One region of the Kitasatospora sp. NPDC093558 genome, then DNA from elsewhere that is predicted to be linked to it. Evidence: predicted binding sites of a transcription regulator. Region 1 holds the regulator's gene; the other holds the start of a gene.

The links. The regulator HrcA, encoded in region 1, represses chaperone genes, less so after heat shock. The targets are predictions, from matches to a motif close to TTNGCACTCNGNNNNNCNGAGTGCNAA.
Region 2: the regulator HrcA is predicted to act here: its motif matches at 4,549-4,575, upstream of groES (co-chaperone GroES).

The regions. Positions count from the first base shown of each region.
Region 1 is NZ_JBFBDY010000060.1:7,027-23,686, forward strand. Features, by position in the region: gene lepA (translation elongation factor 4) at 1-1,354, shown strand, start outside; gene AB0O00_RS09475 (FAD-dependent oxidoreductase) at 1,471-2,550, opposite strand; gene sigJ (RNA polymerase sigma factor SigJ) at 2,674-3,573, opposite strand; gene AB0O00_RS09485 (ABC transporter ATP-binding protein) at 3,755-5,653, opposite strand; gene AB0O00_RS09490 (ABC transporter ATP-binding protein) at 5,785-7,518, opposite strand; gene AB0O00_RS09495 (long-chain fatty acid--CoA ligase) at 7,866-9,788, shown strand; gene hemW (radical SAM family heme chaperone HemW) at 9,847-11,076, shown strand; gene AB0O00_RS09505 (Uma2 family endonuclease) at 11,117-11,671, shown strand; gene AB0O00_RS09510 (DUF3097 domain-containing protein) at 11,662-12,501, opposite strand; gene AB0O00_RS09515 (hypothetical protein) at 12,526-13,110, opposite strand; gene htpX (zinc metalloprotease HtpX) at 13,156-14,076, opposite strand; gene hrcA (heat-inducible transcriptional repressor HrcA) at 14,327-15,361, shown strand; gene dnaJ (molecular chaperone DnaJ) at 15,440-16,582, shown strand.
Region 2 is NZ_JBFBDY010000112.1:158-15,411, forward strand. Features, by position in the region: gene rimI (ribosomal protein S18-alanine N-acetyltransferase) at 34-522, shown strand; gene tsaD (tRNA (adenosine(37)-N6)-threonylcarbamoyltransferase complex transferase subunit TsaD) at 515-1,621, shown strand; gene AB0O00_RS14190 (hypothetical protein) at 1,618-1,923, shown strand; gene AB0O00_RS14195 (polysaccharide deacetylase family protein) at 1,955-2,863, shown strand; gene AB0O00_RS14200 (class I SAM-dependent methyltransferase) at 2,877-4,043, opposite strand; gene AB0O00_RS14205 (hypothetical protein) at 4,133-4,468, opposite strand; gene groES (co-chaperone GroES) at 4,718-5,023, shown strand; gene groL (chaperonin GroEL) at 5,140-6,768, shown strand; gene AB0O00_RS14220 (LysR family transcriptional regulator) at 6,928-7,926, shown strand; gene AB0O00_RS14225 (WhiB family transcriptional regulator) at 8,021-8,347, opposite strand; gene AB0O00_RS14230 (response regulator transcription factor) at 8,909-9,520, shown strand; gene shbA (RNA polymerase sigma factor ShbA) at 10,045-10,605, shown strand; gene guaB (IMP dehydrogenase) at 10,871-12,373, shown strand; gene AB0O00_RS14245 (GuaB3 family IMP dehydrogenase-related protein) at 12,567-13,694, shown strand; gene AB0O00_RS14250 (hypothetical protein) at 13,867-14,241, shown strand; one part of gene AB0O00_RS14255 (IS5 family transposase) at 14,262-14,789, opposite strand; one part of gene AB0O00_RS14255 (IS5 family transposase) at 14,792-15,136, opposite strand; gene AB0O00_RS14260 (hypothetical protein) at 15,182-15,254, opposite strand, start outside.

The DNA of each region.
Region 1 (16,660 bases):
CGACCCCTCCGACGTGCTCCAGGTCAGCGCCAAGACCGGTCTCGGTGTCGAGGACCTGCTGGACCACATCGTCAACACGATCCCGGCCCCGGTCGGCGTCAAGGACGCCCCGGCCCGCGCGATGATCTTCGACTCGGTGTACGACGCCTACCGCGGCGTGGTCACCTACGTCCGTGTCGTGGACGGTCAGCTCACCAAGCGCGAGCGCATCGCGATGATGTCCACCGGCGCGACCCACGAGCTGCTGGAGATCGGCGTCATCTCGCCCGAGCCGAAGGTGGCCGACGGCCTCGGCGTCGGCGAGGTGGGCTACATCATCACCGGTGTGAAGGACGTCCGGCAGTCCAAGGTCGGTGACACGATCACCTCGCAGAACAAGGGCGCCACCGAGCCGCTCGGCGGCTACAAGGACCCGCGCCCGATGGTGTTCTCCGGCCTGTACCCGCTGGACGGCTCGGACTACCCGCTGCTGCGCGACGCCCTGGACAAGCTGCGCCTGAACGACGCCGCCCTGGTGTACGAGCCGGAGACCTCGGTCGCGCTCGGCTTCGGCTACCGCTGCGGCTTCCTCGGCCTGCTGCACCTGGAGATCATCCGGGAGCGCCTGGAGCGCGAGTTCAACCTCGACCTGATCTCCACCGCCCCGAACGTGATCTACCGGGTGATCATGGAGGACGGCAGCGAGCACACCGTCACCAACCCGAGCGAGTTCCCGACCGGCAAGATCGCCGAGGTCTACGAGCCGGTCGTGCGCGGCACGATCCTCGCGCCCAACGAGTTCGTCGGCGCGATCATGGAGCTGTGCCAGTCCCGCCGGGGTGCCCTGCAGGGCATGGACTACCTCTCCGAGGACCGGGTCGAGCTGCGCTACACCCTGCCGCTCGCGGAGATCGTCTTCGACTTCTTCGATCAGCTGAAGTCCAAGACCCGCGGCTACGCGTCCCTCGACTACGAGCCCATCGGCGAGCAGACCGCGGCCCTGGTGAAGGTCGACATCCTGCTGCACGGTGACGCGGTCGACGCGTTCTCGGCGATCGTGCACAAGGACAAGGCCTACAACTACGGCGTGATGATGGCGGGCAAGCTGCAGAAGCTCATCCCGCGCCAGCAGTTCGAGGTGCCGATCCAGGCGGCCATCGGCTCCCGCGTGATCGCCCGTGAGACGGTCCGCGCGATCCGCAAGGACGTCCTCGCCAAGTGCTACGGCGGTGACATCTCCCGTAAGCGGAAGCTGCTGGAGAAGCAGAAGGAAGGCAAGAAGCGGATGAAGATGGTCGGCCGCGTGGAGGTCCCGCAGGAGGCCTTCATCGCCGCGCTGTCCACCGACGCCGAGGTGCCGAAGGAAAAGAAGTAGCAGCAGCGGAAGGGCCCGGAGCGATCGCGCTCCGGGCCCTTCCGCGTTCCCACGTCCCCGCGTCCTCCGGGCCCTTCCGCGTTCCCGCGCCCCCGCGTCCTGCGGGCCCCCAGGGGCTACTTGAGCGCCGCCAGCACCCCGCCGACGATCGCCGCCTTGGCCAGCCGCCCCGCCGTCCCGGTGAGCACGGTCGGCCGCATCGAGTCGTCCCCGCCGACGAGCTGGAGCAGCCCGTCCCGTCGTCCGAGGCTCAGGCACTGCGCGACGTACTTGTACGCGAAGGGCTTGTCCGTGCGCCCGTCGAGCAGCTTGCCGAGGTACTGGCCCATCGGCAGGGCGGTGGCGCAGCCCATCCGCAGGGTGCCGGTGCCGGGGACGGTCACCGCGGCGGCGTCGCCGACGACGTGGACGTCCGGGTGCGAGGCCGACCGGAGGTACTCGTCGACCAGGGCCCGGCCGCGGTCGTCGACGGCCAGGCCGGCCTCGGCGGCCAGCGGGTGCGGCTCCATCGAGGCGGCCCAGACGGTGACGTCGGCCTCGATCGGGCCGGCGGTGGTGCGCAGCCCGGTGGGGGTGACCTCGGTGACGGTGGTGTCGTCGTGGACGGTCACGCCGAGCCGGTCGAGGACGCGCAGGATGTGGGCGCGGCCCTTGGGCGAGTAGATGCCGCCGACCCGGCCGGCCGCGACGATCCGCACCCGCCACCGGGGGTGGGCCTCGGCGAGTTCGGTGGCGAGTTCGATGCCGGTGGCGCCGCCGCCGACGACGGCGAGGGTGCCGGGCTCGGCGGCGTTGCGCAGGCGCCGGTCGAGTTCGGCGGCGCGTTCGGCGCTGTAGGCGTGTTCGGCGGCGCCGGGGACGTCGTGCCAGGCGGTGCGGCTGCCGAGGGCGTAGACCAGGGTGTCGTAGCCGAGGGCGGTGCCGTCGTCGAGCAGGACCTTGTGGCCGTCGAGGTCGAGTTCGACGGCCTTGGCGCGCCGGTGCTCGATGTGCCGGCCGCGTGCGAGCCGCTCGATGGCGGGCCAGTCCCGTCCGTGGCCGGCCGCGGTCTCGTGCCGGCGGACGCGGTGGAGGAGTCGCTCCTCGGGTGCGACGAGGGTGACGGTGTGGCGGCGGCCGGCGCCCTTGGCGGTGCTGAGTCCGGCGTAGCCGGCGCCCAGGACGACGATCCGCTTCTCGGTGGTGGTGTTGCTCATCTCGTCCGCCTCCTTGCGAGGTTCGCTGTCGTGCAGCGCGGTTCGGCAAGGGGACGGCGTGGCCGGGCGGAGTGTGACGGTGACCTGCGTCACGTGCGGGTGCGGGCTGTTGCAGCCGGGGGCTCAGGCCTCGACGGGGGCGATGCGGGTGAGCTTCTCGGGGTTGACCACGACGTACGCCTCGGCGATCCGCTCGCCGGCGAGGGCGAAGGCCACCACGCCATGGACGGTGCCGGTGGCCTTCTCGTACCAGACCAGGCCCGGCTCGCCGTTGACCGTCGCGTAGCCCTGTCCGTACTCGGTGGTGAACCACTTGCCGAACAGGCCGGCCACCAGGCGGGCGACCTTGTCGGAGCCGTGGACCGGGCGGGCGGCGGCGCGGATGATGCCGCCGCCGTCGGCGTGCCAGACCACGTCCGGGTCGAGGATCTCCATCAGTCCGAGGATGTCGCCCCTGGTGCTGGCGGAGGCGAACGCCTCGACGGCGCGCCGGTGTTCGGCCGGGTCGGCGCCGCCGGTGTGTCGGCCGCCGTCCTTGACCCGGCGCCGGGCCCGGGAGGCGAGCTGGCGGGCGGCGTCCGGGGTGCGGTCCAGGGAGGCGGCGATGTCCTCGAAGCCGACCGCGAAGACGTCGTGCAGGACGAGGGCGGCCCGCTCGGCCGGGGTGAGCTGTTCCAGGACGGCGAGCAGCGCGAGCGAGACGGACTCGTCGCGCTCGGCGAGTTCGGCGGGAGAGTCGGGGGCCTTCGCGTAGGAGACGGACGGCTCGGGCAGCCACTCGCCGTAGTAGGCCTCGCGGCGGGCCCGGGCGGAGCCGAGCTGGTCGTAGCAGAGCCGGGTGACGACGGTGGTGAGGAACGCGCGCGGGTCGGCGACGGCGGCGCGGTCGGTGGCGCGCCAGCGCAGCCAGGCCTCCTGGAGGACGTCCTCGGCGTCGGTGAACGAGCCGAGCAGCCGGTAGGCGACCGAGCCCAGGTAGCGTCGGTTGGCCTCGAACGCGTCCGGGGTCTGCTCGTCGATCACGGGCCCAAGGTAGCGGTCCGAACGGGGAAAGCGAAGACCGGGGCACGAACAGGGCCCGGGAACGCGAAGGGCCCGGAACGCGAAGGGCCTGGGAACGAGAAGGGCCCGGGAACGAGAAGGGCCCGGGAACGCGAAGGGCCGGAGCGGGAAGGTCCCGCCCCGGCCCGTACGTGACCGCGGGTCAGTCCACCTCGGCCACGGCCTCCGCGAACTGCGCCTGGTACAGCCGCGAGTACGCGCCGCCGGACGCGATCAGCTCGTCGTGCGAGCCCTGCTCGACGATCGAGCCGTTCTCCATCACGAGGATCACGTCGGCGTCCCGGATGGTGGAGAGCCGGTGCGCGATGACGAAGCTGGTGCGCCCGGTGCGCAGCCGGGCCATGGCCCGCTGGATGAGCACCTCGGTGCGGGTGTCGACGGAGCTGGTCGCCTCGTCGAGGACGAGGATGGAGGGCTGGGCGAGGAAGGCCCGGGCGATGGTGATGAGCTGCTTCTCGCCCGCGCTGACGCCGGTGCCCTCGTCGTCGATGACGGTGTCGTAGCCGTCCGGCAGGGTGCGCACGAAGCGGTCGACGTGGGCGGCCTTCGCGGCCTCGACGACCTGGTCGCGGGTGGCTCCCTGGGCGCCGTAGGCGATGTTGTCGGCGATGCTGCCGCCGAACAGCCAGGTGTCCTGGAGGACCATGCCGATGCCGGAGCGCAGGTCCTCGCGGGACATCGCGGAGACGTCGACCCCGTCGAGGGTGATGCGCCCCGCGCTGACCTCGTAGAAGCGCATCAGCAGGTTGACGAGGGTGGTCTTGCCGGCGCCGGTGGGGCCGACGATGGCGACGGTCTGGCCGGGCTCGACCTTGAGCGAGAGGTCCTCGATGAGGGGCTTGTCGGGGTCGTAGCGGAAGGCCACGTCCTGGAAGACGACCCGGCCGTGGACGACGTCGGGCTTCTCTGGCATGGCCGGTTCGGGGCTCTGCTCGGGCGCGTCGAGGAGTTCGAAGACGCGCTCGGCGGAGGCGACGCCGGACTGGACCAGGTTGGCCATGCTGGCGACCTGGGTGAGCGGCTGGCTGAACTGCCGCGAGTACTGGATGAACGCCTGCACGTCACCGATGGACAGCGCGCCGCTGGCGACGCGCAGGCCGCCGACGACGGCGACGAGGACGTACTGCAGGTTGCCGATGAGCATCATCGCGGGCTGGATGATGCCGGAGATGAACTGGGCGCGGAAGCTGGAGGCGAACAGCGCCTCGTTGTGCTCGCGGAAGGTCTCGGCGGACTCGTGCTGGCGGCCGAAGACCTTGACCAGGGCGTGCCCGGTGTACATCTCCTCGATGTGCGCGTTGAGCTTGCCGGTGGAGGCCCACTGCTGGACGAACTGCGGCTGCGCCCGCTTGCCGACCTTGGCGGCGACGACGACCGACAGCGGCACCGTGACCAGGGCGATCACGGCGAGCAGCGGGGAGATCCAGAACATCATCGCGAGCACGCCGAGGACGGTGAGCAGCGAGTTGACGACCTGTCCGAGGGTCTGCTGCATCGACTGGCTGATGTTGTCGATGTCGTTGGTGACGCGGCTGAGGACCTCGCCGCGCGGCTGCTTGTCGAAGTAACTCAGCGGCAGGCGGGCGAGTTTGGCCTCGACGTCCTGGCGGAGCCGGTAGCCGGCGCGCTGGATGGCCTTGGTGGCGAGGCGGCCCTGGACGATGCCGAACAGGGCGGAGGCGACGTAGATCGCGAGCACCCAGAGCAGGATGGTGCCGATGGCGCCGAAGTCCATGCCCTGGCCGGGGGTGAAGTCGACGGAGGCGAGCAGGTCGGCGATGCCGCCCTGGCCGTGGGCGCGCAGGCCCTCGACGGCCTGGGCCTTGGAGGTGCCGGGCTCGAAGCGGGTGCCGACGACGCCGGCGAAGATCAGGTCGGTGGCGTGGCCGAGGACCTTGGGGCCGGTGACGGCGCAGCCGATGCTGAGCACGCCGAGGCCGAGGACGGCGGTGAGCAGGGGGCGTTCGGGGCGCAGCAGGCCGAGCAGGCGTTTGCCGGAGCCCTTGAAGTCCATGGACTTCTCGGTGCCCTGGCCGCCCATGAAGCGGCCCGGGCCGGCCGGGCCTCGGCGGGCGGCGGCGGCCTGGGAGTCGCTGGGGAGTTCGGCGGCCTCCGCCCGGTCCGATGGCTGCTGCCCGGCCGGCTGGGGGGCGCTGGGCTTGCGGGGGGTGGTCACGCCGCCTCCTGCTCGGTGAGCTGGGAGAGGACGATCTCCCGGTAGGTCGGGTTGTCGGCCATGAGCTCGTGGTGGGTGCCGGTGCCGACGACGGCGCCTTCGTCGAGGACGATGATGCGGTCGGCGTCGCGGATGGTGGAGACGCGCTGGGCGACGATGAGGACGGTGGCGTCGGAGGTCTCGTGGGAGAGGGCCTTGCGCAGCCGGGCGTCGGTGGCGTAGTCGAGCGCGGAGAAGGAGTCGTCGAAGAGGTAGACGTCGGGTTTGCGCACGAGGGCGCGGGCGATGGCGAGGCGCTGGCGCTGGCCGCCGGAGACGTTGCTGCCGCCCTGGGCGATGGGGGCGTCGAGGCCTTCGGGGAGCTTCTGGACGAAGTCCTTGGCCTGGGCGACGTCGAGGGCGTGCCAGAGTTCCTCGTCGGTGGCGTCGGGCCGGCCGTAGCGCAGGTTGCTGGCGATGGTGCCGGTGAACAGGTAGGGCTTCTGGGGGACGAGGCCGACGCTCTCGGCGATCGCCTCGGGGGCGAGTTCGCGCACGTCGACGCCGTCGAGCAGGACCTGTCCGGTGGTGGCGTCGAAGAGCCGGGGGACGAGGCCGAGGAGGGTGGACTTGCCGCTGCCGGTGGAGCCGATGACGGCGGTGGTCTCGCCGGGGCGGGCGGTGATGGCGATGCCGCGCAGCACGGGGGCCTCGGCGCCGGGGTAGCGGAAGTCGACGTCGCGCAGTTCGAGGTTGCCGCGGCGCAGGACCTCGGTGACGGGCGCGGCGGGCGGCACGACGCTGGAGGAGGTGGCGAGGACCTCCTGGATGCGTTCGGCGCAGACCTCGGCGCGGGGCACCATCATGAACATGAAGGTGGCCATCATGACGCTCATGAGGATCTGCATGAGGTAGGAGAGGAAGGCGGTGAGGGCGCCGATCTCCATGCCGCCGCTGTCGATCCGGTGGGCGCCGAACCACAGGACGGCGACGCTGGAGACGTTCACGACGAGCATGACGGCCGGGAACATGAACGCCATGAGTCGGCCGACCTGCAGCGAGACGCTGGTGAGGTCGCCGTTGGCGTCGCCGAAGCGGGCCTGCTCGTGGTCGTCCTTGACGAAGGCGCGGATGACGCGGATGCCGGTGATCTGCTCGCGCAGGACCCGGTTCACGGTGTCGATCTTCTCCTGCATGCTGCGGAACTTGGGGCGCAGCGAGCGGACGAGCAGGAGGACGACGGTGCCGAGGAGCGGGATGACGGCGAGGAGCAGGCCGGACAGCGGCACGTCCTGGTTGAGGGCCATGATGATGCCGCCGACGCACATGATCGGCGCGGCGACCATGAGGGTGAAGCTCATCAGGGCCAGCATCTGGACCTGCTGGACGTCGTTGGTGGTGCGGGTGATCAGGGAGGGGGCGCCGAACTGGCCGACCTCGCGGGCGGAGAAGCTCTGGACGCGGTCGAAGACGGCCGCGCGCACGTCGCGTCCGAAGGCCATGGCGGTGTGCGCGCCGTAGTAGACCGCGCCGATCGAGCAGAGCGCCTGGACGAGGGTGATGCCGATCATCACGGCGCCGACCCTGAGGATGTAGCCGGTGTCGCCCTTGACGACGCCGCTGTCGATGATGTCGGCGTTGAGAGTGGGCAGGTAGAGCGCCGCGAGGGTCGCCACGAGTTGGAGGACGACCAGCAGGGTGATCGGTCGGGAGTACGGGCGCAGGTACGCCCTGAGCAGTCTGATCAGCACTTGCACACTCTTGTCGTCGGCGGGTGGATTCGCATCCCAATTCTCGTTCCTTCGTGCACTCGTACAGACGATTCCCCCGGCCGGGCCATGAGGTTTGTCCAGTCCTTTGCCGAACCGCCGGGCGGGCCGGGTTGCGGGGTTCACGCGCGTGTCGTCCGCTGTGCACGGGGGCGGTGGCGGGGTGCCGGCTGGGTAGACCCCCTTACGGAATGACCGGTTTCCCCCTAGGCTGCTGATTGCCTCCTTGTTACTCGCCGGTACCGCACGTGTGACGGGGGCCCGGCGACCGCCCCCCACGGGCGCCGCGAAAAATCCCTCAGACGGCCACCCGCCCCCGGAGGTCCTCGTTGAGTTCCGCGCAGTCCCTGATCGACTCCGGCAGTGCCGACATCGTCGCCGGGCGTCCCGCCTCCGTCGCCCACCTGTTCCTGGAGCGCGTCGCCGCGACCCCCAACACCGAGGCCTACCGCTACCCCGCCCCGGTGGACGAGCACGCCGCCGACAGCGCCCCCGGCGCCGAGCAGTGGCGGTCGCTCACCTGGGCGCAGACGGCGGCCCGGGTCAAGGCGGTGGCCGCCGGCCTGATGGCCCTCGGCATCCAGCCGGAGGACCGGGTCGCCCTGGCGTCCTCCACCCGCCTGGAGTGGATCGTCGCCGACCTCGGCAACATGTGCGCGGGCGCGGCCACCACGACCGTCTACCCGAGCACCAACGCCGACGAGACGGCCTTCATCCTCTCCGACTCCGGCTGCCGGGCGATGTTCGCGGAGAACGCCGCGCAGCTCGCCAAGGCCGTCGAGCAGATCGAGCAGCTGCCCGAGCTGCGCACCGTGATCCTCTTCGACGCCCCCGCGGAGGCGCCCGAGACGGCCGGGCTCGACCTGCTCACCCTCGCCGAGCTGGAGGAGCGCGGCGCCGCGTACCTGACCGAGCACCCGGACGCCGTCGAGAAGGCCGTCGCCGCGCTCGACAAGGAGCAGCTGGCCACCCTGATCTACACCTCGGGCACCACCGGCCGCCCCAAGGGCGTGCGCCTGGTGCACGACTGCTGGGCCTACGAGGCCCGCGCCCAGGAGGCGAGCGGGCTGCTCGGCCCGGACGACGTCCAGTTCATGTGGCTGCCGCTGTCGCACGTGTTCGGCAAGACGCTGATCTCGGGCCAGATCGCCACCGGCCACGTGATGGCGGTGGACGGCCGGGTCGACCGGATCATCCACAACCTGCCGGCCATCCGGCCGACCGTCATGGCGTCGGCGCCGCGCATCTTCGAGAAGGTCTACAACGGGATCGCCGGCCGGGCCAGGGCCGAGGGCGGCGCCAAGTACAAGATCTTCCGCTGGGCGGCCGGGGTGGCCCGCGAGTACGCCCGGGTCACCCAGGAGAACCGGATCGCCACCGGGGTGGACAGCGCGCCGTTCGCCCTGCGGGCGCAGCACGCGGTCGCCGACAAGCTGGTGTACGCGAAGATCCGCGCGGCCTTCGGCGGGCGCCTGCGCGGCGCCGTCTCCGGCAGCGCGGCGCTGGCCCCCGAGATCGGCTACTTCTTCCTCGGCGCCGGCGTGCCGATCCTGGAGGGCTACGGCCTGAGCGAGACCAGCGCCGGCTCGTGCGTCAACCGCAAGGAGGACGTGCGGATCGGCACCGTCGGCCGCGCGCTGCCCGGCACCGAGGTGCGGATCGCCGAGGACGGCGAGATCCTGCTGCGCGGCCCGGGCGTCATGCGCGGCTACCACAACCTGCCGGAGAAGACCGCCGAGGTGCTGGAGCCGGACGGCTGGTTCCACACCGAGGACATCGGTGAGCTCAGCCCGGACGGCTTCCTGCGGATCACCGACCGCAAGAAGGACCTGTTCAAGACCTCGGGCGGCAAGTACGTCGCGCCGAGCGAGGTCGAGGGCAAGTTCAAGGCGGTGTGCCCGTTCGTCAGCAACATCCTGGTGATCGGCAACGGCCGCAACTTCTGCACCGCGCTGATCGGCCTGGACGAGGCCGTGATCATGCCGTGGGCGGCCGAGCACGGCCTGGCCGGCAAGTCCTACGCCGAGGTGACCGCCGACCCGCAGGTGCACGAGCTGATCGAGGGCTTCGTGAAGAAGCTCAACGGCGACCTCCAGCGCTGGCAGACGATCAAGAAGTTCCACCTGCTGCCGCGCGACCTCGACATCGAGCACGGCGAGCTCACCCCGAGCCTGAAGATCAAGCGCCCGGTGGTCGAGCGGACGTACGCGGACGCCGTGACCGCGATGTACGCGGGGGCCAACGAGGCCTGAGCCGCCCCCGTCCCGTACGGCCCGCGGGAACACCCGGGCCGTACGGGACAATGGGGTCATGCCCTCCGCACTCCCCGACGGCGATCCGGTGCCGTCCGACGGTTCCCTGCCCGCGCACGCCCTCGACGGACTCGGGACGCGGCCGTTCGGCTTCTACCTGCACGTGCCGTACTGCGCCAGCCGCTGCGGCTACTGCGACTTCAACACCTACACGGCCACCGAGCTGCGCTCCTCGGGGGCGGTCGCCTCCCAGGAGACGTACGCCGACAACGTGATCGCGGAGATCCGGCTCGCCCGGCGCGTCCTGGGCGACACGGACCTCCCGGTGGAGACGGTCTTCCTCGGCGGCGGCACCCCGACCCTCCTGCCCGCCCGCGACCTGGTGCGGATGCTCGCCGCCCTCCGCGACGAGTTCGGGCTCGCCGAGGGCGCCGAGGTGACCACCGAGGCCAACCCGGAGTCCGTCGGCCCGGCCTACCTCGCCGAGCTGCGCGAGGGCGGCTACAACCGGGTCTCCTTCGGCATGCAGAGCGCCCGCCCGCACGTGCTGCAGCTGCTCGACCGCCACCACACCCCGGGCCGCCCCGAGGCCTGCGTCGCCGAGGCCCGCACGGCCGGCTTCGAGCACGTCAACCTCGACCTCATCTACGGCACCCCCGGCGAGTCCGACGACGACTGGCGGGCCTCCCTGGACGCCGCCATCGGCGCCGGGCCCGACCACGTCTCCGCCTACTCGCTGATCGTCGAGGAGGGCACCCGCCTCGCCGCCCGCGTCAAGCGCGGCGAGCTCCCGATGATCGACGACGACGTCCACGCCGACCGCTACCTGATCGCCGAGGAGGCGCTCGCCGCCGCCGGCTACCACTGGTACGAGGTCTCCAACTGGGCCACCACCCCCGAGGGCCGCTGCCGCCACAACGAGCTGTACTGGACCGGCGCCGACTGGTGGGGCGCCGGCCCCGGCGCCCACAGCCACGTCGGCGGCACCCGCTGGTGGAACGCCAAGCACCCCGCCGCCTACGCCCAGGCCCTCGCCGAGGGCCGCACCCCCGCCCTGGCCCGCGAGGTCCTGACCGACGAGGACCGCCGCATCGAGCGCATCCTGCTGGAGCTGCGCCTCGCCGAGGGCATCCCCCTCACCCTCCTCACCGACACGGCCCGCAAGGCCGCCGAGGAAGCCCTGTCGAGCGGCCTCCTCGCCCCCGGCTCGTACGAGCAGGGCCGCGCCACCCTGACCCTCCAGGGCCGCCTCCTGGCCGACGCGGTCGTGCGTGACCTGGTGGACTGAGTTTCGTTAACGTGGTGTCAGCCGTCGGAGGGAGCGCGCGATGACCGCCATCGATGACCGGGTGATGGGGATCTTCGAGAACCTGGAGGTCCCGGAAGGCTTCAAGGCCGAGCTCATCAGGGGGGAAATCGTGATGATGGCCGGGCCTGACATGGTCCACAACGTCATTGTCGAAGCCATTCAGGACCAGATCCCCCGGGCACGGTGGCACCGCTTGACCACGCAGGACATCGATCTTCCCGGGCTGACGAGCGAGCCGCAGCCGGATCTCGTCGTGTTCGAGCGGGACGCCGCCAGCCGTGGTCGCCTGCTCCCTGCGCCTCTCCTGACCCTGGTGGTCGAGGTGGTCTCGAAGACCAGCGTCCTGCGCGACTACCGGACCAAGCGCGAGCTCTACGCCGAGGGCACGATCCCCGTCTACCTGATCGTCGACCCGATCAAGGCCGTCTGCGTGCTGCTGACCGAGCCGAACCGGGCGAGCGCTTCGGGGCTGCCGGACTACGTGTCTGCGCGGACCACCAAATTCGGCGAGCCTATTCCGGTCGACCTGCTGGGCATCAGCCTCGACACCTCGGAGTTCCAGACCTACTCCTGATCCGGGAGCGTCGCGAAGTCGATCAACTCCTCTACTCGGCCGAGGAGTTCGGGCTCCAGGTCCTTGTAGGAGTTCACCTTCGACAGGATGTGCTTCCACGCCGCAGGGGTGTCCACCGGCCAGCCGAGGCGGCGGCAGATGCCCTCCTTCCACTCCTCGCCGCGGGGGACGGCCGGCCAGGCCGGGATGCCGACGGACGAGGGCTTCACGGCCTGCCAGATGTCGATGTAGGGGTGGCCGACGACCAGGACGTTCTCGCCGGTGACCTGGGTGGCGATGCGGTGTTCCTTGGTGCCGGGGAGCAGGTGGTCGACCAGGACGCCGAGGCGGCGGCCGGGGCCGGGGGCGAAGTCGGCGACGATCGCGGGGAGGTCGTCCACGCCCTCCAGGTACTCGACCACGACGCCCTCGATCCGCAGGTCGTCGCCCCAGACCCGCTCGACCAGCTCGGCGTCGTGCCGGCCCTCGACGTAGATGCGGGACTCGCGCGCGACCCGGGCGCGGGCGCCGGGGACGGCTACGGAGCCGGAGGCGGTGCGGCCCGGGGTGCGGACGGGGGCGGGGGCGGCCCCGGCCGGGCGGACCAGGGTGACGGCCTTGCCCTCCAGCAGGAAGCCGCGCGGCACCATCGGGAACACCCGGTGCTTGCCGAAGCGGTCCTCCAGCGTGACGGTGAACCCCTCCGCCGTCTTCTCGCACCGCACCACCGCCCCGCAGAAGCCGGTCGCCGCCTCCTCGACCACCAGGTCCCGCTCGGCGGGCACCTCCGGGGCGGGCTGTTGCTTCTTCCACGGCGGGGTCAGGTCGGGTCCGTACTGGCGGCTGCGCATAGCGGCGAGTCTACGGACGGACCGTCAGAGGCCTGGCGCGCCCCACACCGGGAACCAGCGGCCGAGGTCCTTCTCCAGCCGCAGGTCGTTCGCCAGCATCGCGTTGATCTGCAGCTCCAGCGGGCTGTTGCGCCGCTCCCCGCCGCCGGGCATCGGCGCGAACGGGTAGAAGGTGCCGCGCTTGTAGAGGTAGACCAGCGCCAGCGACTGGCCCTCGCCGTTCCTGAAGCCGACCAACGAGCAGAGCAGCTGCGGCCCGAAGCCGTTCGCCTCCAGCTCGCTGTTGACCGCGTGCAGGTCGTTCACCAGCTCCGGTAGCTCCTCGGAGGTGTGCCGGGCGAGCAGCCACGAGTAGCCGTAGCCGTCCTTGGAGGCCTCCACCGGGACGCCGCCGCGCTCGGTGTCGGCGTCGAGCAGCGCCCGCACCTGCTGCTCGACCTGCACGAACGCGGCGCCCTCGACGGCCGCGAAGCACACCGAGCCGAGCCCGGTGGGCAGGAAGCCCGCGCCCGCCTCCAGGGTGAGCGCGGCCGAGGGGATGCCGAACAGCTGGTCGAGGTCGGGCTTGACGGGCTTGGTGCGGCCGAACAGCGCGTCCAGGATTCCCACGGCGGTCCCTTCGGGTCAACAGCGATCGGCAGCGGTCAACAGCGGTCAGCGGCCCAGCTGGGCGGAGATCTTCGCGAGCTGCTCCAGCCGCTTCTCCAGCGTCGGGTGGGTGGAGAGCAGCTGGGAGGCCGTCTCCTTGGCGTTCAGCGCCGGGGCGAAGTAGAAGGCGTTGTAGGGCTGCGCCTGGCGCAGGTCCTTGGACGGGATCGCGGCGATCTGCCCGGTGACCTTGGTGAGCGCCGAGGCGAGCGCGCTGGGACGGCCGGTGAGCTGGGCGGCGGCGCGGTCGGCGGCGAGCTCGCGGTAGCGCGACAGCAGCCGGGTGAGCAGGAAGCTGATCGCGTAGACGACGATCGACACCAGCGGGATGACCAGCGCGGCGATGGCCGCGTTCTGGTCGTTGTTGTCGCGCCCGCCGCCGATGAACCCGCCGTACATGGCGATCCGGGTCATCGCCCCGGCGAGGACGCCGAGGAACCCGGCGATCGTCATCACGGCGACGTCCCGGTGGGCGACGTGGGAGAGCTCGTGGGCGAGGACGCCCTCCAGTTCCTCGGGCTCCAGCCGGCGCAGCAGGCCGGTGGTGACGCAGACGACGGCGTTCTGCGGGTTGCGGCCGGTGGCGAAGGCGTTCGGCATGTCGCTGTCGGCGACCGCCACCCGGGGCTTGGGCATGTCGGCGAGCGCGCAGAGCCGGTCGACGGTGCCGTGCAGCTGCGGGTACTCCTCGGGGGACACCGGGCGGGCGCCCATGGCCCGTTCGGTGATCTTGTCGCTGAACCAGAACTGGGCCACGAACAGCCCGCCGGAGATCAGCACGATCAGGGGCCAGGCGCCGCGCAGCAGCACGATCAGCAGGCCGGTGAATCCGACGTACAACAGCCCGATCACGAACATGGTCCCGACCATCCGGCCGGTCAGGCCGCGGTCGGGCGCGAAGCGGGTGTGCTGGGCCGAGCTCGACATCGCTTGCTCCTCCGTTCGCCGTCCGCTATCGATGCTGCCACCCGGACGGCCGTGGGGCACCACCCCCGCGCCGGGAACTGCGGGCAGGATCACCCCCGCCGCGCCGTTCCTGCCGTCGGACCCGGGCCGTACACTGGCAGGTACGGTTCTGGCACTCGTGCGTTCAGAGTGCCAAAGCCGGGGCCTTCCAGGCCCGCATCAGCTCGATACGTCACAACGGACAACGTGCGAAGACGGAGGTGCGTGCCCCATGGCCGGAGAGGTCCGCCAGCTGGACGACCGCAAGCTCGCCGTGCTGCGCGCGATCGTCCAGGACTACGTGGGCACCGAGGAGCCGGTGGGCTCCAAGGCCCTGGTGGAGCGGCACAACCTCGGGGTGTCCCCGGCCACCGTCCGCAACGACATGGCGGCGCTGGAGGAGGAGGGGTACATCCACCAGCCGCACACCAGCGCCGGACGCATCCCCACCGACAAGGGGTACCGGCTGTTCGTCGACCGGCTCGCCGAGGTCAAGCCGATGAGCGCGCCCGAGCGCCGCGCGATCCGGCACTTCCTGGAGGGCGCGGTCGACCTGGACGACACCGTCGCGCGCACCGTGCGGCTGCTCGCCCAGCTCACCCGGCAGGTCGCCGTGGTGCAGTACCCGTCGCTGAGCCGCTCCACCGTGCGGCACATCGAGCTGGTCGCGCTCGCCCCGGCCAAGGTGATGCTGGTCCTGATCACCAACACCGGCCGGGTCGAGCAGCGCATGGTGGACTGCCCGGGCACCGTCGGCGAGGTGGTCCTGTCGGACCTGCGGGCCCGGATCAACGCGCGGGCCGTCGGCCAGCGCCTGCCGGACGTCCCGGCGGCGCTGGAGGAACTGCCCGCGATGTTCGAACAGGTCGACCGGGCGACCGTCAGCACGGTCCTGGCGACGCTGTTCGAGGCGCTCGCCGAGCAGAACGAGGAGCGGATCATGCTGGCCGGCACGGCCAACCTGACCCGCTTCGGCCACGACTTCCCGCTCACCATCCAGCCGGTCCTGGAGGCGCTGGAGGAGCAGGTCGTCCTGCTCCGCCTCCTGGGTGAGACCGCGGACGCGGCGATGACGGTCCGGATCGGCCGGGAGAACGCCTACGAGGGGCTGAATTCCACCTCGGTGGTGTCGGTCGGTTACGGTTCGGGCGACGAGAGCGTGGCCAAACTGGGTGTGATCGGTCCGACCCGGATGGACTATCCGGGCACAATGGGGGCGGTGCGAGCGGTGGCTCGGTACGTGGGCCAGATCCTGGCCGAGTCGTAGCGAGCAAGCCACCGCCGGAACATCCAGCGGTGGTGCCCTGTCGCAGCACTACTACAGGCGGAACAAGCGGAGCATTTGGTGGCCACGGACTACTACGCGGTACTCGGCGTCCGACGGGATGCGGGGCAGGACGAGATCAAGAAGGCGTTCCGGCGCCTGGCACGCGAACTGCACCCGGACGTCAACCCGGACCCGAAGACGCAGGAGCGGTTCAAGGAGATCAACGCCGCCTACGAGGTGCTCTCCGACCCGCAGAAGCGGCAGGTCTACGACCTCGGCGGCGACCCGCTGTCGCCGGGCGGCGGCGGTGGCGCGGGCGGCTTCGGCGCCGGCGCGGCCGGTTTCGGCTTCTCCGACATCATGGACGCCTTCTTCGGCGCCGCGGCCGGCCAGCGCGGCCCGCGCTCGCGCACCCGCCGCGGCCAGGACGCCATGATCCGGCTGGAGATCACCCTGGAGGAGGCCGCGTTCGGCACCACCAAGGAGCTCCAGGTCGACACGGCCGTCACCTGCACCACCTGCAGCGGCGAGGGCGCCGCGCCCGGCACCTCCGCGCAGACCTGCGACATGTGCCGCGGCAAGGGCGAGGTCTCCCAGGTCACCCGGTCCTTCCTGGGCCAGGTCATGACCTCCCGCCCCTGCCCGCAGTGCCAGGGCTTCGGCACCGTCGTGCCGACCCCGTGCCCGGAGTGCGCCGGCGACGGCCGGGTCCGCGCCCGCCGCACCCTGACCGTCAAGATCCCGGCCGGTGTCGACAACGGCACCCGGATCCAGCTGGCCGGCGAGGGCGAGGTCGGCCCCGGCGGCGGCCCGGCCGGCGACCTGTACGTCGAGATCGCCGAGACCACGCACACCGTCTTCCAGCGGCGCGGGGACGACCTGCACTGCACCGTCACCATCCCGATGACGGCCGCCTCGCTCGGCACCCAGGTGCCGCTGCAGACCCTCGACGGGCTGGAGGAGGTCGACATCCGGCCCGGCACCCAGTCCGGCCAGTCGATCCCGCTGCACGGCCGCGGCATCACCCACCTGCGCGGGGGCGGCCGGGGCGACCTGATAGTGCACGTCGAGGTGCAGACGCCCACCAAGCTCGACCCCGAGCAGGAGGAGCTGCTGCGCCGCCTCGCGGTGCTGCGCGGCGAGGAGCGGCCGTCCGGCCAGTTCGCGCCGGGCCAGCAGGGCCTGTTCTCGCGTCTGAAGGACGCGTTCAACGGCCGCTAGCCGTCCGCGGAGGGGTGCCGGGGTCCTCGCCCCGGCACCCCTTCCGTGTTTCTCCCACTTTCCGGAAAGGCTCCCCTC
Region 2 (15,254 bases), on a different contig from region 1:
CCCGGCGTGAAGCACGGCACCACCCTGCGCCCGATGCGCTGGTGGGACATCGAGCCGGTGATGGAACTGGAGCTGCGGCTCTTCCCCGAGGACGCCTGGTCCCACGGGATGTACTGGTCCGAGCTGGCCGAGACCCACCCCGGCGGCACCCGCCACTACACCGTGGCCACCGCCGCGGACGGCACGATCGTCGGCTACGCGGGACTGATGGCGATCGCCGGCGAGGGTGACGTCCAGACCATCGCCGTCGACGAGCGCCACCAGGGCGCCGGCCTCGGCGCGGCGCTGCTCACCGACCTCATCCGGGAGTCCGCCCGGCGCGGCTGCGCCGAACTGCTGCTGGAGGTGCGGGTGGACAACCCGCGCGCCCAGCGGCTGTACGAGCGCCACGGCTTCCAGCCGGTGGGCATCCGGCGCGGCTACTACCAGCCCGCCAACGTCGACGCGCTGGTGATGCGCCTCGACCACCCCAGCACCGACAGCACCGACCCGAAGGACATTGAGGACCCCCGCCATGGCTGACGAACCGCTCGTCCTCGGCATCGAGACCTCCTGCGACGAGACCGGCGTCGGCATCGTGCGCGGCACCACGCTGCTGGCCGACGCGGTCGCCTCCAGCGTCAACGACCACGCCCGCTTCGGCGGCGTCGTCCCCGAGATCGCCAGCCGGGCCCACCTGGAGGCGATGGTCCCGACCATCCAGCGCGCCCTGGACACCGCCGGAGTGAAGGCGAGCGACCTGGACGGCATCGCCGTCACCGCGGGCCCCGGCCTGGCCGGCGCGCTGCTGGTCGGCGTCAGCGCCGCGAAGGCGTACGCCTGGGCGCTGGACAAGCCGCTGTACGGGGTCAACCACCTCGCCTCGCACATCTGCGTCGACCAGCTGGAGCACGGCCGGCTGCCCTCGCCGACGATGGCGCTGCTGGTCTCCGGCGGGCACTCCTCGCTGCTGCTCAGCGAGGACATCACGACCGACGTCCGCCCGCTCGGCGCGACCATCGACGACGCGGCCGGCGAGGCCTTCGACAAGGTGGCCCGGGTGCTCGGCCTGGGCTTCCCCGGCGGCCCGATCGTCGACCGCACGGCCCGCGAGGGCGATCCCAAGGCGATCAGCTTCCCGCGCGGCCTGAGCGGCCGGAACGACCCGGCGTACGACTTCTCGTTCTCCGGCCTGAAGACCGCCGTCGCCCGCTGGGTGGAGGCCAAGCGCCGGGCCGGCGAGGAGGTGCCGGTCGCCGACGTGGCGGCGTCCTTCCAGGAGGCGGTCACCGACGTGCTCACCCGCAAGGCCGTCAGGGCGTGCAAGGACAACGGCGTCGACCACCTGATGATCGGCGGCGGGGTCGCGGCCAACTCGCGGCTGCGCGAGATGGCCCAGCAGCGCTGCGACCGGGCCGGGATCCGGCTGCGGGTGCCGCGTCCGGGCCTGTGCACCGACAACGGCGCGATGGTGGCCGCGCTGGGCGCCGAGATGGTGTGGCGCGACCGTGCGCCGTCCGCCTTCGACCTGTCGGCGGACTCCTCGCTGCCCGTCACCGACGTCCACGTCCCGGCGGCGGACCTCCACCACGGCGACCTGCACGGCCAGGCGTACGACGCCCTCGGCGGCGGTGCCGCGTGACCGTCGCCGCGATGTGGGAGGCCCGGGCGGCGGACGGCCGGGGGGCCGAACTCGCCGCCTGGGCACGGGAGACGGCGATCCCGGCGCTGCGCGGCTCGGCGGGCCTGGAGCGCCTCGAACTGCTCTCCGCCCCCGGCGAGCGCGTCCTGCTGATCACCTGGTGGAGCTGCGAGCCGCTGCCCGTCGCCGACCCGCCGGCCGGACTGCTCGGCCGTCCGGTGCACCGCTGGTCCTTCACCAGCGACCACGTCGAGCAGGCCGGTCCGGGAACCACCCGCCCGCCCGCTACCGTGCATAGCTGAGGAACGGCGGACGGACCAGGAGCGCGGTGCGGTGAAGCAGCAGGACGGGCGGAACAGGACCAAGGCGTACGCGGCGGGGGCGCTGGCCCTGCTGGCCCTCGCCACCGGGTGCGGCGGCAACGGGGACGGCGGCGCCGCCGCTCCGGCGCCCACGAGCGCGGCCCCGGCGGGGGCCCAGCCCTCCGGCGGCGCCGCGCCGACGGCCGCGGCCAGTACGCCCGCGGCGGCGCAGGCCGCGGGCGACGCGGCGTGGGCGAAGTGGAACCTCAAGCCGCTGGCCCCGGCCCCCGCGCCGCCCGCCGACAAGCCCGTCAAGCTCGAACGGACCGGCACCGTACCGGTGTTCAGCGACGTGAAGACGAGCGACAAGGTCGTCTTCATCACCATCGACGACGGCGCCGAGAAGGACCCGAAGTTCGTCGAGATGCTGACCGACCTCAAGGTGCCGATCACGATGTTCCTGACCAAGGACATCGTCAAGAACGACTACGGCTACTTCAAGCCGCTCCAGGCGCTCGGCAACCACATCCAGAACCACACCGTCACCCACCCGGTGATGAGCAAGCTCCCGCCGGAGAAGCAGAAGTCCGAGATCTGCGACGACCAGGCCGCGCTCACCCAGCAGTACGGCACCGCTCCGCTGCTGTTCCGCCCGCCGTTCGGGGACGGCGCCAACACGCCGACGCTCAACACCTCGGTGCAGGAGTGCGGTCCGCGCGCGATCGTGCTGTGGCGCGAGTCGATGCAGATCCACGACATGCAGTACCAGGCGGCGGACAAGAAGCTGAAGCCCGGCGACATCATCCTGGCCCACTTTCGCGGCCCCAAGGAGCTCAAGGGCGCCACGATGACCCAGATGTTCGGCGAGCTGCTGGCCCGGATCCAGGAGCAGGGCTTCTCGGTGGCGCGGCTGGACGACTACATCCAGCCGCCGGCGTAGTCCTCCCGCCCGGTCAGACCGGCTGACCGAGCATCATGAGCGGGCCGTGGTCGGTGCGGCTGAGGATCACCGTGACGGAGTTCGGCCCGGAGGGCTTGAGCTGGCGGCGCAGCTCCTCCGGGGTGATCGCCATCCCGCGCTTCTTGATCACCACGGTGCCGACGCCGCGCTCGCGCAGCAGGGCCTTCAGCTTCTTGATGTGGAAGGGCATGACGTCGGTCAGTTCGAAGGCGTGCGCGTACGGTGTCGGGACCAGCTCGTCCGACGTCAGGTAGGCGATCTTCGGGTCGATCAGCCGCCCGCCCACCTGCTCGGCCACCTCGGCGACGAGGTGGGCGCGGATCACGGCGCCGTCCGGCTCGTACAGGTAGCGGCCGACCGGCCCGGCGGCGGGGTCGGGCAGGTCGCCGCCGGTGAGGCTCGCGGCGTGCGGCAGGAGCGTCGCGCGGTGCGGGTGGGCGGCCTTGGTGCCGAACCAGAGCACCGCCTCCTTCACGTCCCCGTGGTCGGAGACCCACTCGGCCTCGGCGTCCTCGGGGACGGCCTCGTGCGGGATGCCGGGCGCCACCTTCAGCGCGCCGATCGGGGTCCGGCGGCCGGCCTCGATCGCCCAGGACAGCGGCGGGGCGTACGCCTCCGGGTCGAACACCCGGCCGCGCGCCGTGCGCCGCGCCGGGTCGGTGAACACCGCGTCGTAGCCGGTGACGTCCACCTCGGCGACGTCCGCGCAGCGCACCTCGACCAGGTCGGCGAGGCCCAGCGCGGCGGCGTTGGCGGCGGTGGCCGCGCAGGCCGCCGGGTCCTTGTCGACGGCCAGCACCTCGATCCCGGCGCGGGCCAGCGCCAGGACGTCCCCGCCGATCCCGCAGCACAGGTCGGCCAGCCGGCGCACCCCGAGCGCGGCGAAGCGCTGCGCGCGCCACTCGGCGACGCTGCGGCGGGTGGACTGCTCGACGCCGTTGGGCGTGAAGTACATCAGGTCGGCGTCCGCCCCGAACTTCGCGCGGGCGCGCTGGCGCAGTCGTGCCTGCCCGAACGCCGCCGACACCAGGTCGGCCGGGTGCTCGCGCCGCAGCCGGGTGGCCAGCGCGAGCTCCTCCTCGGGCGTGAACTCGCGCAGTGCGGCGAGCAGGTCCTGCCCCTCGGGCGTCAGCAGCGGCTGGAGGTTCTCGGTGTCCACGGGGCCATTCTCGCCGGTCGGGCGGTGTGGGGGAGGCCGGTCAGCCGGCGCGGAGCGCGGTCCGGCAGGCGGTCGGACCGGCGGTCGGGTCACCGCCAGAGGACGCCGGAGGAGAGTACGGCCGGTACGACGAGCGGCGAGAGCGCGGCGGCGACCGGGAGGAACCGGTAGCCGGAGCGCCGACTGCGCACGGCCACCAGGACGCCCGCCACCAGGGCGACCACCGGGCCGGCCATCATGCCGATGCCGAGGAACGCCCACGCGCTTCCGTCCCCGTCGTCCCCGGTGCCGGGGCCGCTGCCGAGGCAGGCGACGACGTAGAAGACGACGAACGGGAGCAGTCCGCCCAGCAGGGGCAGTGCCAGCAGGGCGAGGGACGCGTCCTTGAGCCGGGCCGGGCCGACGCGCATCGGGATCGAGGTCATGGCAGGAGTCTGGCCGCCGGGCCCCGCGCCGCACATGAGTACGGCTACTCATCCGTAGCCTGAGGCCCCGGGGCGCGTCGTTGGCACTCTGGTTGACTGAGTGCTAACACGGGCCTATGGTCGTCCTTGGCACTCTCCACCAGGGGAGTGCTAACGCGAAGAGGCGTGTCTGACCCCCGCGACGGCAGGCTCGCAGGTTCGCCACTTACCCGTTAGAAAACCCCGTAATCTCCGAAGGGGAGCTCGGACGTGACCACCAGCAGCAAGGTTGCCATCAAGCCGCTCGAGGACCGCATCGTGGTCCAGCCGCTCGACGCCGAGACCACCACGGCCTCCGGCCTGGTTATCCCGGACACCGCCAAGGAGAAGCCCCAGGAGGGCGTCGTCCTGGCCGTCGGCCCGGGCCGCTTCGAGGACGGCCAGCGTCTGCCGCTCGACGTCGCCGTCGGTGACATCGTCCTGTACTCGAAGTACGGCGGCACCGAGGTGAAGTACCAGGGCGAGGAGTACCTCGTCCTCTCCGCCCGCGACGTTCTCGCCATCATCGAGAAGTAAGTCGTTCCGACCCGCCCCGGATCCGTGTCCCAAGTGACAGGGGCCCGGGGCGTGGTCGTCGGTTCACGTAGTTCGGCGGCCGGTGGGCCGGCCGCAGCCCCGAGGGAATAGGGAACATGGCGAAGATCCTGCAGTTCGACGAGGACGCCCGCCGCTCGCTGGAGCGCGGTGTCAACAAGCTGGCCGACACCGTCAAGGTGACCATCGGCCCCAAGGGCCGCAACGTCGTGATCGACAAGAAGTTCGGCGCCCCGACCATCACCAACGACGGTGTCACCATCGCCCGTGAGGTCGAGCTGGACGACCCGTACGAGAACCTTGGCGCGCAGCTCGTCAAGGAGGTCGCCACCAAGACCAACGACGTCGCGGGCGACGGCACCACCACCGCCACCGTGCTGGCCCAGGCCCTGGTCAACGAGGGTCTGCGCAACGTCGCCGCCGGTGCCGGCCCGGCCGCCCTGAAGAAGGGCATCGACAAGGCCGTCGCCGCCGTCTCCGAGCACCTGCTCTCGGTGGCCCGCGAGATCGAGGGCAAGGACGACGTCGCCGCCGTCGCGTCCCTCTCCGCGCAGGACACCCAGGTCGGCGAGCTGATCGCCGAGGCGATCGACAAGGTCGGCAAGGACGGTGTCATCACCGTCGAGGAGTCGAACACCTTCGGTGTCGAGCTCGAGTTCACCGAGGGCATGCAGTTCGACAAGGGCTACCTGTCGCCGTACTTCGTCACCGACGCGGAGCGGCAGGAGGCGGTCCTGGAGGACCCGTACATCCTGATCCACCAGGGCAAGATCTCCTCGATCCAGGAGCTCCTGCCGCTGCTGGAGAAGATCCTGCAGGGCGGTGCCTCCAAGCCGCTGCTGATCATCGCCGAGGACGTCGACGGCGAGGCGCTGTCCACCCTCGTGCTGAACAAGATCCGCGGCATCTTCAACGCCGTCGCCGTCAAGGCCCCGGGCTTCGGCGACCGCCGCAAGGCGATCCTCGGCGACCTGGCCACCCTGACCGGCGGCACCGTGATCTCCGAGGAGGTCGGCCTCAAGCTCGACCAGGCCGGTCTGGACGTGCTGGGCAACGCCCGCCGCGTGACCATCACCAAGGACGAGACCACGATCGTCGAGGGTGCCGGCGACGCCGACGCCGTGGCCGGCCGCGTCGCCCAGATCAAGGGCGAGATCGCGGGCACCGACTCCGACTGGGACCGCGAGAAGCTGCAGGAGCGCCTGGCCAAGCTGGCCGGCGGCGTCTGCGTCATCAAGGTCGGCGCCGCCACCGAGGTGGAGCTGAAGGAGCGCAAGCACCGCCTGGAGGACGCCATCTCGGCGACCCGTGCCGCGGTCGAGGAGGGCATCGTCGCCGGCGGTGGCGCCTCCCTGGTGCACGCCGCCAAGGTGCTGGAGGACGGCCTGGGCCTGTCGGGCGACGAGGCCACCGGTGTCGCCGTGGTCCGCAAGGCGCTGCACGAGCCGCTGCGCTGGATCGCCCAGAACGCCGGCCTGGAGGGCTACGTCATCACCTCCAAGGTCGCCGAGCTGGAGGCCGGCCAGGGCTACAACGCCGCCACCGGCGAGTACGGCGACCTGGTGAAGGCCGGCGTCATCGACCCGGTCAAGGTCACCCGCTCCGCCCTGGAGAACGCCGCCTCGATCGCCTCCCTGCTGCTCACCACCGAGACCCTCGTGGTGGAGAAGAAGGAGGAGGCCGCGGACAACGGCCACTCGCACGGCGGCCACGGCCACTCGCACTGAGGCCCCTGAAGCACACCCGAGGCCCGGCCCGCTCCCTCTCCTGGGGGCGGGCCGGGCCTCCGGCGTTCGGACCGGCCGCTTGAAGAGGTGTCCGGCCGCTTGAAGCCTCAACTATCAGGGGAATTTTGTGTTCGGCAAAGATTGCCTTATAACTGAAGCATGATCGAGGCCCGCCACCTGCGCGTCCTGCGTGCCGTCGCCCGCACCGGCTCCTTCTCCGCCGCCGCCCGCGAGCTGGGCTGCACCCAGCCCGCCATCAGCCAGCAGATGAAGGCCCTGGAGAAGTCCGTGGACACCCCGCTGGTGGTCCGCTCGGGCCGGGGCATGCAGCTGAGCGAGGCCGGACGGGTGCTCCTCAAGCATGCCACCGGGATCCTGGCCGGGCTGTCGGCGGCGGAGGAGGAGGTCGCGGCGATCGCCGGGCTGCGCGCCGGACGGGTGCGGCTGGTGTCCTTCCCGACCGCGAGTTCCACCCTGGTGCCGCCCGCCGTCGCCCGCCTGCGGGACGGCCATCCGGGGGTGCGCGTGTCGCTGGTCGAGGCGGAGCCGCCGGAGTCGCTGGCGATGCTGCGCGGCGGCGAGTGCGAGATCGCGCTGGCCTTCCGCTACCCGCAGTCCGAGGGCGGGAGCGCGCTCCCGGCGCCCGCGCACGGCACGCCGCGCGAGGCGCGGGCCGAGGCGAACCTGGAGGCGCAGCAGCTGAGCGCCGGCACCGACTGGTCCGACCTGGTGGTCACGCCGCTGCTGGACGATCCGCTGGTGGGCCTGCTGCCGGCCGCGCCCCCGCTGGCGGGGCGCGGCGGCGCGGTGGGGCTGGCCGAGCTGGCGGGGGAGCAGTGGATCGCGGGCTGCCCGCAGTGCCGCGGGCACCTGGTGGAGCTGTGCGCCGGGGCGGGGTTCGAGCCCCGGATCGACTTCGCGACGGACGACTACCCGGCGGTGGTCGGCCTGGTGGCGGCCGGGCTCGGGGTGGCGGTGCTGCCGCGGCTGGCGCTGGAGTCGGTGCGCCCTGACGGGGTGTCGACGGTGCCGGTGCGGACGGCCTCGGGGGCGCCGGCGGTGCGGCAGGTGGTCGCACTGACCCTGCCGGACCTGGCCGAGGTGCCGGCCGTGGCGCTGATGCTGGAGCGGCTGGCCGGGGCGGCCGGGGCCCGCTGAGGCAGTCGCCGGGGCCCGCTGACACAGGGTCATCGACGAAGGTCTTGAGGCGCCGCGAAGAAACGTTTCTTCACGGCGCTGCGTCGGCGTGGCGCTAACGCTGGGCGACCGTCGGCGCGACCAGTGGGACCTCCACCAGCCGGTGCCGCGAGCGCCCGAGCATCTCCTCGCGCTCGTCCTCCGTCATCCCGCCCCAGACGCCGTACGGCTCGCGGACCGCCAGTGCGTGGGCCGCGCACTCGGCGATCACGGGGCAGCGGGTGCAGACCTCCTTGGCGCTGGCCTCGCGCGAGCTCCGCGCGGCCCCGCGCTCGCCTTCCGGGTGGAAGAAGAGCGAGCTGTCCACGCCACGGCAGGCTGCGGAGAGCTGCCAGTCCCAGAGGTCCGCGTTGGGACCGGGGAGGCGGGAGAAATCTGCCATGACTCATTCCCTTCAGAGGCTCGTCGGCCGCGGGCCGGCCCCCAGCGGAGCTCGCTGCGGGCGTGGCGGGGCGTCGATAGCACTGGTGTGGACACCTGGAAATATGACTTAAGGCAACTCCATGGACAAGTCACCCACAGAGTGGCACAACAGTCAATGACCATACGAAAGCTATAAAAACGGGCGAAGTGGGCATGGACTTTCGCGGGCGCGGACGTGGCAATCGGGTGGCCCGAGGGGCGCGCGGAGCCCCGCGCCGGTGTGCGGGTCGCACGCCGACCGCGCGCGAGCTGCACAAAAGTGCGGCGTGTGCACCGCGATGCGGCTGATCGGTAATGGGTTGGCCACGTACAGTGGTGGAGATGGCCCTGAAGGCCGTAACTCATTCGAGTGACGGTCGTTGGAAGTGCGGAGGCGGTTAGCGGGCGCCGGACGTCGGGAACGATCGCGGGGAACTTGAGGCGATCAGCACGGACTCTGACGCCGATCGGCCGTGTCGGAGAGGTTCGTACCAGCCAGGAGGCTCAACGTGACGCGGATCAGCTGCGGAGGACGACGGTCATGACTTCCGTTCTCGTTTGCGACGATTCCCCGCTCGCCCGCGAGGCGCTTCGCCGCGCCGTCGCGACCGTACCCGGTGTGGACCGGGTCACCACCGCGACGAACGGGGAGGAGGTCCTCCGCCGCTGGGTGGCCGACCGCTCCGATCTCGTGCTGATGGATGTCCGGATGCCCGGTCTCGGCGGGGTCGAGACGGTCCGGCGGCTGCTGTCCGCCGACCCGGGCGCGCGGATCATCATGCTCACCGTCGCCGAGGACCTCGACGGCGTCGCGCTCGCGGTCGCCGCCGGCGCCCGCGGGTACCTGCACAAGGACGCCTCGCGCGCCGAGCTGCGGGCCACCGTCACCCAGGCCCTCGCCGACCCGACCTGGCGGCTGGCCCCGCGCCGGCTGCGCAGCCCGGACATGGGCGCGGCGCCGACCCTGACGGCGCGTGAGATCCAGGTGCTGGAGGGCATGAGCCACGGCCGCAGCAACGCCGAGATCGGCCGCGAGCTGTTCCTCTCGGAGGACACCGTCAAGACCCACGCCCGGCGGCTGTTCAAGAAGCTCGGGGCCTCGGACCGCGCCCATGCGGTGGCGCTGGGCTTCCGCTGGGGCCTGGTCCGCTGACCGCAGGCGCCGCCGGCCCAGGCGCGCCGCCGGTGTTTCCGGGGACGGGCGCCGCACGGGCGTGTGACGTTACGGTCCCGAGGTTGCACCATGGAGTGGTGGAGCACCTCGGGGACCAGCGGACAGGCACTGCGGCGAACCACGCAGCCGCAGGACACTCGGCGAACGGCGCGACGGACGGGACCACCGACGGCGGCGGGGCGGGAGGCGGCACGGTGCAGGAGGGGCCGGTGGTGCGCGGCGGCACGCCGCGCGGTGCCGCAGCGCATAACGTTCCGGTGCACAACTCCGGACGCGGTGCCGCGTTTTCCCGTTCGACCAGGCACCATGGACCGATGCGTGACGACGTCGCCGGTGCGGCCGGCCAGGCGGACCCGGGGGAGGCCGAGCCCTCCGGCCCGGGTGGCGATCCGTCGTACGCCGAATCCGGCCGTGCGGATGCGGTTTCCGGCCGGACCGGTGCCGCTGTCGCCGGCGAGGCCGGCCCCGGCCGTCCGCCCGTGCTCGGCGGCGGTGGATCGCCGCTGGTGGGCGAGCTGGTCGCGGCCGCCGTCCGCGGCGAGGGCCCGGCCATCGACGCGCTGCTCGCGTACGTCCACCCGCTGGCGTTGCGGTACTGCCGCGGCCGGCTGGTCCGGCTGCCCGGCGGTGCCCGGCACCACGTGGACGACATCGCGCAGGAGGTGTGCGTCGCCGTGCTGTGCGCGCTGCCCAGGTACAAGGACCAGGGGCGGCCGTTCGAGGCCTTCGTCTACGGCATCGCCGCGCACAAGATCGCCGACCTGCAGCGGGCCGCGATGCGCGGGCCCGCCTCGACGGTGGTCCCGCAGGACGACCTGCCGGAGGTGCCGGACGAGGCGCTCGGCCCGGAGGAGCAGGCGCTGCTCAGCAGCGACGCCGCCTGGGCCAAGGAACTGCTCTCCAACCTGCCGGCCCGTCAGCGCGAGCTGGTGCTGCTGCGGGTGGCCGCCGGGCTGTCCGCGGAGGAGACCGGCGAGGTGCTCGGCATGTCGCCGGGGGCCGTCCGGGTCGCACAGCACCGGGCCCTGAGCCGGCTGCGGGCCCTCGCGGAGGAGTCCTCCTGACCCCTGCCGCGGGCGCGGCCGGAATGGCTCATGGGCGGCTGGTGTTGTCAAGGGCACACGAGGACCACAATCCCGGTGCCAGTACCATGGGGTATCGGCGCCTGGGCAGGTTGCCAAAGTTTCACGGGTGCGAACGGGATTCCCCTGGAGGATCCTCCAAACATCACCCGGCTTTCGGCCGTCTGCGCGAGTGAGCGATGAAGGCGCGCCCCCACCCTCAGGGCGTGTGCGGATCAAAAGGCCGGCCACGGAAGGTACCCCCGAAATGTCTTACAACGCCGCAGGCGTACCCGAGAAGTTCGCGATGCTCGGGCTCACGTTCGATGACGTCCTGCTGCTGCCCGGGGCCTCCGAGGTGCTGCCGAACCAGGTCGACACCTCCTCGCGGGTCTCCCGGAACGTGCGCGTCAACATCCCGATGCTCTCCGCCGCGATGGACAAGGTCACCGAGGCCCGGATGGCGATCGCGATGGCCCGCCAGGGCGGCGTCGGCGTCCTGCACCGCAACCTGTCGGTCGAGGACCAGGCCAACCAGGTCGACCTGGTGAAGCGCTCCGAGTCCGGCATGGTCACCGACCCGATCACGGTCGGCCCGCTGACCACCCTGGCCGAGGCCGACGCGATGTGCGCCAAGTTCCGCATCTCCGGCGTGCCGGTCGCGGACGAGGCGGGCAAGCTGCTCGGCATCGTCACCAACCGCGACATGGCCTTCGAGTCGGACCGCAGCCGCCAGGTCCGCGAGATCATGACCCCGATGCCGCTGATCACCGGCAAGGTCGGCATCTCGGGCGAGGACGCGATGGCGCTGCTGCGCCGCCACAAGATCGAGAAGCTGCCGCTGGTCGACGACGAGGGCCGGATCAAGGGCCTGATCACCGTCAAGGACTTCGTCAAGGCCGAGAAGTACCCGAACGCCGCCAAGGACGCCGAGGGCCGTCTGCTGGTCGGCGCGGCCGTCGGCGCCAGCGCCGAGGCGTTCGACCGGGCCCAGGCCCTGGTCGCGGCCGGCGTGGACTTCCTGGTCGTGGACACCTCGCACGGCCACAGCCACAACGCGCTGGCCTGGATCGAGAAGATCAAGTCGGCCGTCAAGGTCGACGTGGTCGGCGGCAACGTCGCCACCCGCGACGGCGCCCAGGCGCTGATCGACGCCGGCGTGGACGGCGTCAAGGTCGGCGTCGGCCCGGGCTCGATCTGCACCACCCGCGTGGTCGCCGGCATCGGCGTCCCGCAGATCACCGCCATCTACGAGGCCGCCCAGGCCTGCCAGGCGGCCGGCGTGCCGGTCATCGGCGACGGCGGCCTGCAGTACTCCGGCGACATCGGCAAGGCGCTGGCCGCCGGCGCCGACACCGTCATGCTCGGCTCGCTGCTGGCCGGCTGCGAGGAGTCCCCGGGCGAGCTGCTGTTCATCAACGGCAAGCAGTTCAAGTCCTACCGCGGCATGGGTTCGCTGGGCGCCATGCAGAGCCGCGGCCAGGCGAAGTCCTTCTCCAAGGACCGTTACTTCCAGGCCGACGTCTCCTCGGACGAGAAGCTGATCGCCGAGGGCATCGAGGGCCAGGTGCCGTACCGCGGCCCGCTCTCGACCGTGCTCTACCAGCTGGTCGGCGGCCTGCGCCAGACCATGGGCTACGTCGGCGCCGCCACCGTCGCCGAGATGGAGAGCAAGGGCCGGTTCGTCCGGATCACCTCGGCGGGCCTCAAGGAGAGCCACCCGCACGACATCCAGATGACCGTCGAGGCGCCGAACTACTCGTCGCGCTGATCGTCCGGACCTCCGAGGGGCCCGTCGCTGTCCGCAGGACGCTGTTGGTACCAACAGCGTCCTGTCCGCAGCGGCGGGCCCCTCGCGCGCGTCCGCGGGCCGGGCCGTCGGGGCGTGCACACCTCCTGTACGGGATACTGGGGGCGGCCGGGGTGACCCGGCGGGCATGAGCAACACAGCAGAAGGGCTCGAAGTGACTGAGATCGAGATCGGGCGAGGCAAGCGCGGCCGCCGGGCGTACGCCTTCGACGACATCGCCGTCGTCCCCAGCCGCCGTACCCGGGACCCGAAGGAGGTCTCGATCGCCTGGCAGATCGACGCCTACCGCTTCGAGCTGCCGTTCCTGGCCGCCCCGATGGACAGCGTGGTCTCGCCGCAGCAGGCCATCGCCATCGGCCGCCTCGGCGGCCTGGGCGTGCTGAACCTCGAAGGCCTGTGGACCCGCTACGAGGACCCGCAGCCGCTGCTCGACGAGATCGCCTCGATCACCGACGAGGCCGTCGCCACCCGCCGCCTCCAGGAGATCTACGCCGCGCCGATCCGCGCCGAGCTGATCAAGCAGCGGATCCAGGAGGTCCGCGAGTCCGGCGTGGTCACCGCCGCCGCGCTCTCGCCGCAGCGCACCGCCGAGTTCTCCAAGGCCGTCGTGGACGCCGGCGTCGACGTCTTCGTCATCCGCGGCACCACCGTCTCGGCCGAGCACGTCTCCAGCGCCGCCGAGCCGCTGAACCTCAAGCAGTTCATCTACGAGCTGGACGTCCCGGTCATCGTCGGCGGCTGCGCCACCTACACCGCCGCGCTGCACCTGATGCGCACCGGCGCGGCCGGCGTGCTGGTCGGCTTCGGCGGCGGCGCCGCCCACACCACCCGCAACGTGCTCGGCATCCAGGTGCCGATGGCCACCGCCGTCGCGGACGTGGCCGCCGCCCGCCGCGACTACATGGACGAGTCCGGCGGCCGCTACGTGCACGTGATCGCGGACGGCGGCGTCGGCTACAGCGGCGACATCCCGAAGGCCGTCGCCTGCGGCGCGGACGCGGTCATGATCGGTGCCGCGCTGGCCCGGGCCACCGACGCGCCCGGCAAGGGCTTCCACTGGGGCATGGAGGCCGTCCACGAGGAGCTGCCGCGCGGCAAGCGGGTGGACCTCGGCACGGTCGGCACCACCGAGGAGATCCTCACCGGTCCGTCGCACACCCCGGACGGCACCATGAACCTGTTCGGCGCGCTGCGCCGCGCGATGGCCACCACCGGCTACACGGAGCTCAAGGAGTTCCAGCGGGTCGAGGTCACCGTCAACCCGGCGCTCGACCACCGCTGAGGTGTGCGCTGACGAGGGCCCCCGCCGTGTGTGGCGGGGGCCCTCGTCGTGTCACAGGCTCTAGGGCGTGTTTCAGAAGTGCCCATGGTGAACTCGTTGATGGCGGGTCCGATGTGTGAACGGTGTCTCGTGGCGGTCGCGGGCGGGTTCAGTGTTGGGCGACAATCGTCGGGTGACTGAAGCCAGCGTGGTGCACGTTTTCCTCTCGCGCGGCCGGTTCTCGTCGTTTGAAGACATCCGCGACTACGTCGATGAGGGGTGGTCAGAGGACGGGGATGCGGAGCCATCCGTTTTTACGTTAGAGGCTGGGATTGCCGAGCTCGAACCGATGTGCGTCGAAGCCATCCACGCCCAAGACGACGGCCACCTCGCTCCGGTTGCCCCTGAGGTGCTCCTTCGAGAGGCCTCGTACGCTGACCAGTGGCTGCCACAAGTGGAGTCAACCGAGCTGGCCGATGCTGCGATCTGTGTCTTCGCTCCCAACGTGGTCACCAACCCGCACGGCACCTCTCTGCACTACCTCGGCCGGTTTACCTATCGCGCCTGAGGGTCTCTCAGTGAGAGTGGTCACAGCCACTCATTGATGGCCGCGACCAGCACGGTTGCCTCGTAGCGGACGGCGAGTTTGTCGTACCGGGTCGCGACCGCGCGGTGGCGCTTGAGGCGGTTGATCCCGCACTCCACCGCGTGTCGCTCCTTGTAGTCGTCCTTGTCGAACTTTGGTGGCCGGCCCCCGCGGGAACCGCGCTTCCTGCGATTCGCGATCTGGTCGCGCTTCTCCGGGATCGTGCATCCGATACCTCGTCTGCGCAGGTAGACGCGGTTCGCGCGGGAGCCGTACGCCTTGTCGGCGCGGACCTTGTCCGGCCGGGTGCGCGGCCGTCCCGGGCCGGGCCGGGGCACACGGATGCGGCCCAGGACGACCTGGAACTGCGGGGAGTCGCCGCGCTGTCCGGCCGTGATCACGAGCGACATCGGCTTCTGGGCCTGCTCGACCGCCAGGTGGATCTTGGTGGTCAGTCCGCCGCGGGAGCGTCCGAGCCCGTGGTCGTCGGGCTCAGTGAAGACGCCGCCGGGTGGCTCGACCTGCAGATCCCCCTTTTGCGGCCGCCGGCCGCGTGCTGGTGCGCGCGGGCGATCGTGGAGTCGACGGAGATGTCCCAGGTGATCAGGCCCTTCGCATCAGCTTGCGCTTGGAGCTGTTCGAAGATCCGGGGCCACGTGCCGTCGCGCTGCCAGCGGCGGAACAGCCCGTACACCGTCTCCCATGGCCCGTACCGCTCGGGCAGATCCCGCCACGGTATGCCCGTGCGGGTCCGGAACCGTATCCCGTTGATCAGCTGCCGCTTGGTATGCAAGGGCGGCCGACCAGCCTTGATGCCCTGCGGCAGCAAAGGTTCCAGCACCACCCACTGGGCGTCTGTCAGATCTCCCCGAGCCATGGAACGTGATCATCGCACGACCTTGATCCACTTCTGAAACAGACCCTAGCTGCGGACGGCGGTGCGGCGGGTGAGGATGAAGCCGCCGATCAGCGCTATGCCGTAGAAGGCCAGGTCC